Regions from separate parts of the Desulfitobacterium sp. THU1 genome, predicted to be linked through region 3. Evidence: riboswitches for the same ligand, from Rfam matches in the RefSeq annotation. Region 3 holds a riboswitch; each other region holds the start of a gene.

Region 1 (3,276 bases), on a different contig from region 3:
TGCGGGGATTGTATTCGCACTTGCAAGACAGGTAAGATAGTATCTGGAGAGTCTGGCTGGAATCTTTATTTGGGAGGTCGTCTCGGCAGGAAGCCTAAGTTAGCTCGCCTTTCTAAGGAGAAGTTTCGAAGCGATAAGGTTTATCAAAAAATTGGTTTACTACTAGAAGACTATCTGGAAAACTGCCTTCCCAACGAAAGGCTTACCCATTTTCTCGACCGTCGTACCGAGTTGTAAATGCTTAAAGGGAGTTTTGACGGTCATGAATCCATTCCTGTAGTTGCTCAAGACTAAGTACCGTGATGAGCTTTTTCTCAATCTTCAAGATTCCCAGGTCTTTAAGCTCACCCAGAATACGACTTACGGATTCTCGGGCTAAGCTACACATTCCCGCTAAATCTGTGGCAGAGAGGGGAATAGTAATATTTATTCCTTCGTCCGTCTCTTGTCCATGGACATGTGCCAAAGCAAATATTTTTGCACCTAAACGGGATCTGGCATCCCCAAGAGCTATATTCTTGATTTGACGATAGGCGCGGCGAAGATCCAAAGCCATATTTTGATAAAAAGGCCATAGGTCGGAAGGGTTTTCCTTAAGATACTGGAGAAGGATTCTCCGTTCTAACACAAATACCTCCGATGTTTCGGTAGTAATGACTGCATAAGGATATACCTTGCTATCAAATATGACCTCTGGGAAAAAGGCAGGGGCTTGAAGAATCCGAAAAATCTTCTCAGTAAATTCGCTCATCAATAAGATTTGCACTCGGCCTTTGAGCAAAAAGTAGACATAATTACCTTCCTCACCGGTGAAGAAAAGAAATTGCTTCGCAGCAAATTGCCTGATCCTTCCATGGGACGCACAGTATTCCCAGAATGATTCAGGTAGCTTTTCCCAAAGGGGATCCTTATGAAATATTTCGAATCCAGTTTTATTGACTGTCATGGGGAATGGGTCACCTCTTTTCAAGTAAATCAATGGCCTGATCGATTGTCTAATTAGTAAAAATTCGCTACGGACTTAAATAAACCCTCTTATGGATTACGATAATAACGGACACTAATAATATTTGATACGGATAATAACGGCAATATTATTAATGTCCTATTATTTTATTTCCCATAATGAAGTTTTAGTTTATAATAATAGTAACCCGAGCCTAATAGCCTAAGGGTTTTTCTATGGTGTTAGGCCGTTTCAGAATTCTGAAACCGGGGTGTGTTTAGAAATGAACATGCCTTCTGCATACGAAAAGGAGGAAAAATCAATGCAAAAGATCAAGATACAGGATGCCATTGGGGCTGTGCTTATGCACGATATGACTCAAATTATTCCCGGAAAGACCAAGGATGCTCGTTTCAGAAAGGGTCATGTAATCAAGGAAGAAGATATCCCGGTACTCCTTAGTATGGGAAAAGAACATATCTATGTATGGGACCAGAAACCGGGACTTATACACGAGGATGAAGCAGCAGAGCGTCTGGCGAAAGCCGTAGCTGGACCGGGGTTAAAATTTAGTGAGACAAAAGAGGGCAAGGTCAATTTGATTGCCGAACTAGATGGCTTAATCTATGCATCCGAGGAAGGTATTTACGCTTTAAATTCTATTGAACATATTATTCTTGCTACGTTGCACAATCATCGTCCGGTTAAAAAGGGCGATAAAATTGCCGGTACACGAGTTGTACCTTTAATGATTGACGAAAAAGTTATTCTGGAAGCAGAGGAAATTACTCGTCAGTTTAAAGAACCCATCCTCCAAATTCGCCCCCTCCAATCGAAAAAGGTTGGGGTGGTTACTACTGGAAGTGAAGTATACCACGGTAGAATTCAAGATAAATTTGGACCTGTGCTCCAAGGGAAGGTGGCCGAATGGGGTTCCGAGCTCTTGGGACAAACCTTTGCCGATGATAATGTGGAAATGATTCAAGAACGCATCCGTGAACATATTGCTCAGGGAGCAGAAATGGTCCTTGTAACGGGGGGAATGTCTGTAGATCCAGACGATTTGACGCCAACTGCTATCAAAGGACTAGGAGGGGAACTGGTGACTTATGGTACCCCTGTGCTTCCTGGGGCAATGCTTTTACTGGCTTATTTAGATGATATTCCCATCATGGGATTGCCGGGTTGTGTGATGTACTCTCGGAAAACGGTCTTTGACCTTGTCGCTACGCGGATTCTTGCTGGAGAGCGTCTGACCCGACTAGAAATCGCCAAATACGGGCATGGAGGATTGTGCTTAGAATGTCCCCAATGTACCTATCCTCATTGTTCCTTCGGAAAATAAACAAACACCCCAAACGTATTGCCAGGCAAGTATTTTATCCAGTTTCGAAAGGTAGGTTTATATGATGAACAGAAAAATTGCCATTCCGACAGAAGGGGAACTTGTGAACGCGCATTTTGGTCGCAGTCAAGCCTTTACTCTCTTTGAGATTCAAGAGGGAAAGGTTTCCGGCCAAGAACGCATCGATACAGCAAATTTTCAGCATCAACACGAAGGGATTGCCCAACTCTTAAAGTCTAAAGGAGTTGAGACCGTTATTTGTGGGGGAATTGGGCCGGGAGCTATCAGCGGCCTTGAAAATGCTGGACTAGAAATCCTTCGCGGAGCTAATGGACCGGCAAGCGCTGTCGCCCAATCCTATGCTGACGGAACCTTTGTTTCTTCTAATGCTGTTTGCAACCATAATCATGATCACGGACACAATCATGATCACGGGCATCACCATCACCATTGATTGATTTTTTCGCTCAAGGCAAAACTACATCAAAACTGCATATTGAAGTGAGAATATACTCAGAATAAGTATGGGTGCTCAAACTATGGCGTAGAAAGGGCGGATTTTGGCATGGGAAAACATAAAAAAGTATCGCGTCCCAAATCTCCTGTTACCGTGAGAGACCCGCATTATCAAGAATATGATATGCAGAAGGAACGGAACATCTACGACTATAAAGGGTACAGGCATCCTTAACTCATGGAGAGGGATCAGCGTAAGCTGGTCCTCTTTTTATATTTTGATGGGGAATCTTTTCTTGTCACCCATTAGCCTGCAGCTGAATACTATTATTGATGCAGGAACATTCCTTTGGAAAGGGGAGTCAATATGTCGAAAAATCCAGTGATTAGAAAAATGTTCCCCGGTGGTGTGACTTATCTTGGTTTTCATTCTTATTACAAGTACTTAGCTGATACTGATGCGACCCATATCTATATTATTAAAGGTGGACCCGGGGTAGGAAAGTCGACCTTTATGAAAAAAATCGGG
Region 2 (3,276 bases), on a different contig from region 3:
GTTTCTGAGGTCAAAGGGTATTACACCATTGAGGAAGCGGCCTCAGCGACAGGTTTATCCCTGCCCGAACTCTATGAAAAGCTTGGAATTCCGGAAAAAGTTGCCAAGTCTACAAAGATGAGCGAAATTTCTCAGGAAGCTCCGGAATATGACTTTGATGCTGCAAAAGAGAAGGCTGAGCTAGAGGAGAGCTCAGCTGTGTCTGAGGTGAGCAAAGAGGAGCAGGGGGTAAGCAATGGAGATTTACAGGCGGAAAAGTCTGAAGCTGATAATAACCCTAATAAAGTCGATGTGAGTGGGATTAAGGGTTCGATGACCATACGCGAAGCAGCAGAGAGCTTAAAGATGGATCTAAATGAGTTCTACCAACTTTTTAAAATACCGGATGGAGTTCCTGCTCAAACCCAAATGAAGTCGATTGAAGAGGTGTCGCCAGGATATAGTTTCAGTCAGATTAAGGAATATTTAAAACAATAATCATCGCCACCGATGCAGAAGCCACCATTATGGAGAAATATATGACTTTACAACGACAACATTTCGATTAGGAGGCAATTTCTAACTTTCAAGCATGGATGGGGAAATGCCAGCTAAATCGCCCGACAGATATACCATGACGAATGGGGACCCGTGGGGATGATATCAATTTGGTCAAAGACTTCCTTAAGCTCTGACTCCACTTGCTTAATAAAGTTGAAATAATCACCGCCCTCTAGGGTTTCTGCCATATCCGTGATGAAGGAGCGATTTTGGTTATAATCAATAAGGATCACATATTCTTTTGCCACCCTGTTCATCTCCCTGTACATGGCTTTTCTCTGCTCGGCATTTAATCCATGGGCAACAAAAGAAGCTAGGGTCACATCAAAGCTTTGATCAGGAAAGGGTAGGCCGGCTAGCACGTCGGCTCGCACGAGCGGAATCTCTAGATTGGCGAGCTTTTTTGTAGCGACGCCAAGCATGCCTCGACTGGGCTCCACCCCGGTAATTTCCCATCCCTGATTTTGCAGTACATAACATAAAGCACCTGTACCACACCCCACATCCAAGGCTTTTGGGCATATAGGTAAGGGGAACTCTTGCTTGACCTTTTCCAGATTCATCTGATACCTGCGAGTTTGATAATTAAAGTAAAGCCCATACACCGGCGCGATCCGGTCAAACAGAGTAATCCCTCGGTCGTCGTTGGTTCTGCTACTATTATTTTGTGCCATAGGATTTCTGCCTCCTATAGTTATTTTCACCGACAATATTTGTTTCCATTCTATCATTTACCAAGACACCATGGCGAGGAAAAAGCGCAGTCACCAATGCCCTCCTACGTGAGCAACACGTTTGGAGGGCATTTCGTCTATGCGTGAGTAAGACTCTCTTTTTCATATTGAAAAAGAGAGTCTCATTATGGAACGAGTTTGTAGCCTTTAGAAAAGCTAGAGCCCTGAGAAATAGCGATCTGAAGGGCTTTCGTTGACTGGCACGGTTCTTGCTATATTAGTGATTAAGTGCACTTGATTTCAAACCATTGGACCGTGAGCTAATTAAATAGCACTCCGAGCCTTATTGCCTACGGGTAAACTATGGCAATAAGGCCTGGGTAGATTACCCACAGGGATGATTGAGAAATCGAACATCCCCCCGATATGGAAAGGAGGAAATGAAGCCGATAAGGCACTTCTTCATGTATCTCAATTTTCGTAGAAGTGTCTTTCTTTATTGGGAAACTCAAAAGAATCCTAAACTATGTGAGGAGGCAGAAAAGATGATGAATGATAATACGCCGGTTATTTCTTTTGTAGCTCCATCTGGTACCGGAAAAACCACCTTGTTAGTAAAAGTAGTGGCTAGGTTAAAACAGGATGGGATAAAAATTGCTACTATTAAACATGATGCCCACCGCTTTGATATGGATGTGCCGGGCAAAGATTCCTGGAAAATGGCACAAGCAGGGGCCGATATAGTCATGATCGCCTCGGCGGAGAAAATAGCTCTTATTCAAAAGATTGATGAAGAAAAGGAGCTGGATGATTTAATCAGCCGAATCGATAAGGTGGATATTATTCTCACTGAAGGTTTTAGAATAAGTGGGAAACCCAAAATTGAAGTTCATCGTTGCGCCCGCAGCGAGCATCTTATTTCTGAGCCCCAGGAGCTCTTAGCCATTGCCAGTGATAAAGTCTGGAGTATCGGTGTTCCTTGTTACCACATTGAAGACGTAGAAGGCATTGTCAGGGCAATAAAATTTTATATGGAAACTTATAATAAAAATATTAAGTAGAGAGGAGGTCTTTGCTTAAAAAATGGAAGCAAAGTATAGCAGCTCATTCCATAGTGACAGATCGAGCAGATTAAGGCCGATTCTGTTAATGATCATTATCATATTTTTATCAATCATCGCACTTTCTGTCGGTAGATATCCCATTCACCCAGTGGATGTTTGGGGTACATTGGCAAGACAACTATTTGGCGTTGAAACTACAGTATCTTCCACGGTTCAAACCATCATCTTCGATATCCGTATTCCGCGCATTCTCGGTGCTATTCTGATCGGTTTTGCTTTATCCGTTTCCGGTGCGGCTTTTCAGGGTACATTCAGAAACCCACTGGTTTCTCCAGATATTTTAGGTGTATCCGCAGGTGCTGGGTTTGGAGCGACCTTGGCCATCCTTTATTCTTGGGGTAGTCTGGGGATCACAGTATCCGCTTTTGTCTTTGGTCTGTTAGCTGTAGGGCTTACTTATTTTATCGGCAACAAAATAAAAAATTCGGGTGAGATAACCCTTATCCTGGTTCTTGGTGGCATGTTAGTCGGGACGGTTTTTACCTCATTGGTTTCTCTGATTAAATGTGTGGCAGACCCTTATGAAAAACTACCGGCAATTACCTATTGGCTGATGGGTAGTTTGAGTTCTATCCAAATGAAAGATATCACTATGGTTCTTCCGTGCATGATCATTGGCATTATTCCCCTCTGGCTTTTGCGCTGGAAGTTAAACCTCTTGGCCTTTGGTGATGAAGAGGCCAAGAGTATGGGAGTCGACACAGATAGATTACGTTTGATCGTCATTATTTGTGCAACCTTTCTCACTGCTACTGCAGTTTCCATCAGCGGCATGATTGGCTGGGTTGGTCTGGTTATCCCTCATTTCGCCCGAGCAATCACAGGGCCTAATTACCAGAAGTTGCTCCCTGTATCCATATTGGTGGGGGGATCTTTCTTGCTTGTGGTAGATACCTTAGCTCGCAGTTTATTGTCAATGGAGATTCCTTTAGGGATTC
Region 3 (3,276 bases):
CTTTCAAAACAGCTCCGGAAAGATCCTCTCTCTGACCTTGCGAGCCTTTATCGCTAGCGGTAATGACCCCGACTCTTAACATTACTCCATCACCTCTACGACATCTCCGACACTAATCGGTCCACCTTCTAAAACACGGATAAAGATTCCTTCCTTAGGCATAACACAGTCACCTGCTTGATAGTAGATAGCACATCGAGTATGGCACTCTTTCCCGATCTGAGTCACTTCCCCAACACCGGACTCGCCGATCTTGACTTTCGTGCCAATGGGCAAGCTGACGAGGTCAATCCCCTCTGTGGTCAGGTTTTCAGCGAAATCCCCCGGTCCAACATCAAGTCCCATATCTTGCATTTTCTTAATGCTTTCCATCGCCAATAAGCTTACTTGCCGGTGCCAATCTCCACCATGAGCATCTCCTTCAATCCCGAAGTTTACCTTTAGTACCCCTTCGCCCACATTTTTCTTTCGCATACCTTTTTTCTCACTGGTACATACTGCAATAATTTTAGCCATTTTCTTTTCCTCCAAATTCTTACTCGAGTTCATAGCTTCACCCGTTATGATCTTCTTTCCGAACGAAATGTCCGCTCTTGCCTCCGGTTTTCTCCATAAGGCGAATCTCTCCGATAACCATCGTTTTATCAATGGCTTTGCACATGTCATATATAGTCAAGGCCGCTACACTGACTGCCGTCAGTGCTTCCATCTCGACCCCCGTCTTCCCAGTAACTTTGACGATCCCTTCAACTTCGATGGTCCTGGGAGGAACGATCTCAAAGTTCAGCTTCGCCCCGGTGATAGCTAGAGGGTGGCACATGGGAATAAGCTGAGACGTTTGCTTTGCTGCCATAATTCCAGCCACTTGGGCTACCGCTAGAACATCACCTTTGGCGATCTGCCCCGAGCGAATTCTTTCCAAAGTTTCCGGCTGCATTTCTATCTTACCTCGAGCTGTCGCTACCCGCATGGTCTCCGACTTATCTGAGACATCGACCATCTTTGCCCGACCTTCTTCATCAAAGTGCGTTAACTCCATCATTATCCTCCAATCTGAGACATGATCCGCTGATCTTGCCAAGCTTCATTATTCATGTGATGCTCTGCCGGTTTATACCAAATGGCCTCTGACAAAGCTTGTTTGACTTCTTCATCACTCTTGTCAGATCTCAGCAATTTGCGAAAATCTAATTCATTCGCGCTATGCAGGCACAAACGCAACTTCCCATCAGGTGTTAAACGGACCCGATTGCAGGTGTTACAAAAATGTTTGCTTAGAGCACTGATAAAACCAATGCTGCCTTTAAAACCTTCAGAAGTGATATATTCTGCAGGACCACCACCTCGAATATCATGAGTCGGTTTAAGGCCCTCTAGACCAAGCTTCTCTTTCATCTCATCAATCGACACGAACTCGTTACGTTTATCTGAGCTAACGCCAATCGGCATAAGCTCAATAAAACGCACATGGAGCGGATAATCGCGAGCCAATTCCATAAAACGAGGTAGCTCATGGGTATTTAGATCGCGCACTACCACAACATTGAGTTTTACGGGATGAAGACCAACCTCTAAGGAACGATGAATGCCCTCTATGACTTTGTTAACATCCCCTCCCCGAGTTATTTCTCTGAATTTTTCAGGGTTGAAGGTATCAAGACTAATATTGACTCTGCTGACCCCGGCCTTTTTTAAATCCGCAGCCATTTCCGGAAGTAGCAGACCGTTGGTTGTAATCATTAGATCCTCTACTCCCGGGATTTGCGATGCTTCTTGCAAAAAGTCGAGAACTCCTGCCCGAACTAGTGGCTCTCCCCCAGTGATGCGAAACCGTTTGAATCCAAGAGAAGTACTAATCTGCATAACGCGTAAAATTTCTTCATAGGACAAAATAGAATCATGGGGAATCCATTGGACTCCTTCAGCCGGCATGCAATATTGACAGCGTAGGTTGCAGCGGTCTGTAATGGAAATCCTCAAATATTCAATCTTGCGCTGATATTGATCTTGCATAGATTTCCTCACCCTTCATCTTTTACTATCTACCCTACAAGCAAATAAAAAAAGCTCCACGGTCTGTACAACCGCGGAACTATCCCGCATTTACTACAGACTCCTTTCCAAATGGGAGGCAAGACCGTTTCCAGTCATACCCGGTGCTTTCACACAGTCTGGTCAACCATAGTAAAACTTTAGGTCACCAGTTTCGGAGCATAAAACGTATTTAATTAAGCATTAAGAAGAAACTCTTCTTATATTAGTCTTATTGTTATATTCCTATTACATTTGTATTCGATTTATATCTATGATTCATATTATAAATGATATTTTATATTTAGTATACACCATTTTTCCATTTGTGAAAAGCGATTCTATCAGCATACCCCTGTGAGAAAATTTGCCATTGTGTCAAGACATCTGTTGTTTTTTTAGCGCTAAACACTCTTGGGGAGTATTGACGCTACTTAAATTCAGTTGAATCTCTGGAAAGTCTCGAAAATCTTCTTCTCTTAGAAAGTGAACGCTACACAGACGAAAAACGTCTCTCAAGCTTAAGCGGTTGGCCATTAACTGCTTTTCAATGACGGGCAGGCAGCTTTTATGGTAGAAGGCATGGAGAGGATAAAATCCTCCACCTATCTCCGGGGCCAAAATATCCTTTTCGTCAATCTCCCTGGCCATGAAACGAATCACTTCCGAGTTCAAGAAGGGCATATCACAGGCTACAAAAAATGTATGATCATAGCGGGCTACTCTTAGACAAGCTTCTAAACCTCCAAGAGGACCCCGATCCGGATAGTTATCCTTAACCACCTGAACATCATAGCTAGCGTATAACTCTGGATGATTGCTGCTAACGACTACTTCCGAAAAAACCATCCTTAATGCAGATAGACTTCTCTCAATAAGTGGTACGCCATCCCATTCGATAAAGGCCTTATTGCTTCCCATGCGGGAACTTTTACCTCCAGATAAGATTATTCCAGTCATGGGCAAAAGGTGTTGTCCGTGATTAGCACCCATCACATATGTCTCCTTTGCACTATCAATGCTTTAAATCTGTCTTTATTGTAACACAGGCAAACCCTTACTATAAAGTAGAAGTGTCAAGGGTATACACTGAATGAATACCCTTGACACTCCTGTAAACTTATCCCATATACGGGCTAGTCAATTAGTCAATTCCCTAATATGAGTTAAAACTCAGCCTGTCGCGAGTTTCCTTTATCCTCTCAGCGCACATAGGAAACTAGCTTGCTTGCGTTGACTTGTCCT

The links. Region 3 has a riboswitch for molybdenum cofactor ahead of moaA (GTP 3',8-cyclase MoaA). Riboswitches for the same ligand answer to the same signal wherever they lie in the genome.
Region 1: it holds a riboswitch for molybdenum cofactor, as region 3 does, so the genes downstream of both, AAC978_RS14640 (molybdopterin-binding protein) here and moaA (GTP 3',8-cyclase MoaA) in region 3, are expected to answer to the same signal.
Region 2: it holds a riboswitch for molybdenum cofactor, as region 3 does, so the genes downstream of both, mobB (molybdopterin-guanine dinucleotide biosynthesis protein B) here and moaA (GTP 3',8-cyclase MoaA) in region 3, are expected to answer to the same signal.

What each region holds. Positions count from the first base shown of each region.
Region 1 covers NZ_JBBWUA010000024.1:33,944-37,219, reverse strand. Annotated here, with positions in the region: gene AAC978_RS14650 (4Fe-4S dicluster domain-containing protein) at 1-237, shown strand, start outside; gene AAC978_RS14645 (Crp/Fnr family transcriptional regulator) at 242-946, opposite strand; molybdenum cofactor riboswitch at 1,141-1,275, shown strand; gene AAC978_RS14640 (molybdopterin-binding protein) at 1,269-2,291, shown strand; gene AAC978_RS14635 (NifB/NifX family molybdenum-iron cluster-binding protein) at 2,356-2,745, shown strand; gene AAC978_RS14630 (hypothetical protein) at 2,857-2,982, shown strand; gene AAC978_RS14625 (PRK06851 family protein) at 3,115-3,276, shown strand, end outside.
Region 2 covers NZ_JBBWUA010000017.1:36,212-39,487, reverse strand. Annotated here, with positions in the region: gene AAC978_RS12645 (4Fe-4S binding protein) at 1-477, shown strand, start outside; gene AAC978_RS12640 (class I SAM-dependent methyltransferase) at 591-1,214, opposite strand; molybdenum cofactor riboswitch at 1,537-1,667, shown strand; gene mobB (molybdopterin-guanine dinucleotide biosynthesis protein B) at 1,760-2,275, shown strand; gene AAC978_RS12630 (FecCD family ABC transporter permease) at 2,364-3,276, shown strand, end outside.
Region 3 covers NZ_JBBWUA010000004.1:171,307-174,582, reverse strand. Annotated here, with positions in the region: gene AAC978_RS05970 (MogA/MoaB family molybdenum cofactor biosynthesis protein) at 1-82, opposite strand, end outside; gene AAC978_RS05965 (MOSC domain-containing protein) at 82-516, opposite strand; gene moaC (cyclic pyranopterin monophosphate synthase MoaC) at 554-1,039, opposite strand; gene moaA (GTP 3',8-cyclase MoaA) at 1,042-2,013, opposite strand; molybdenum cofactor riboswitch at 2,100-2,224, opposite strand; gene mobA (molybdenum cofactor guanylyltransferase) at 2,410-3,024, opposite strand.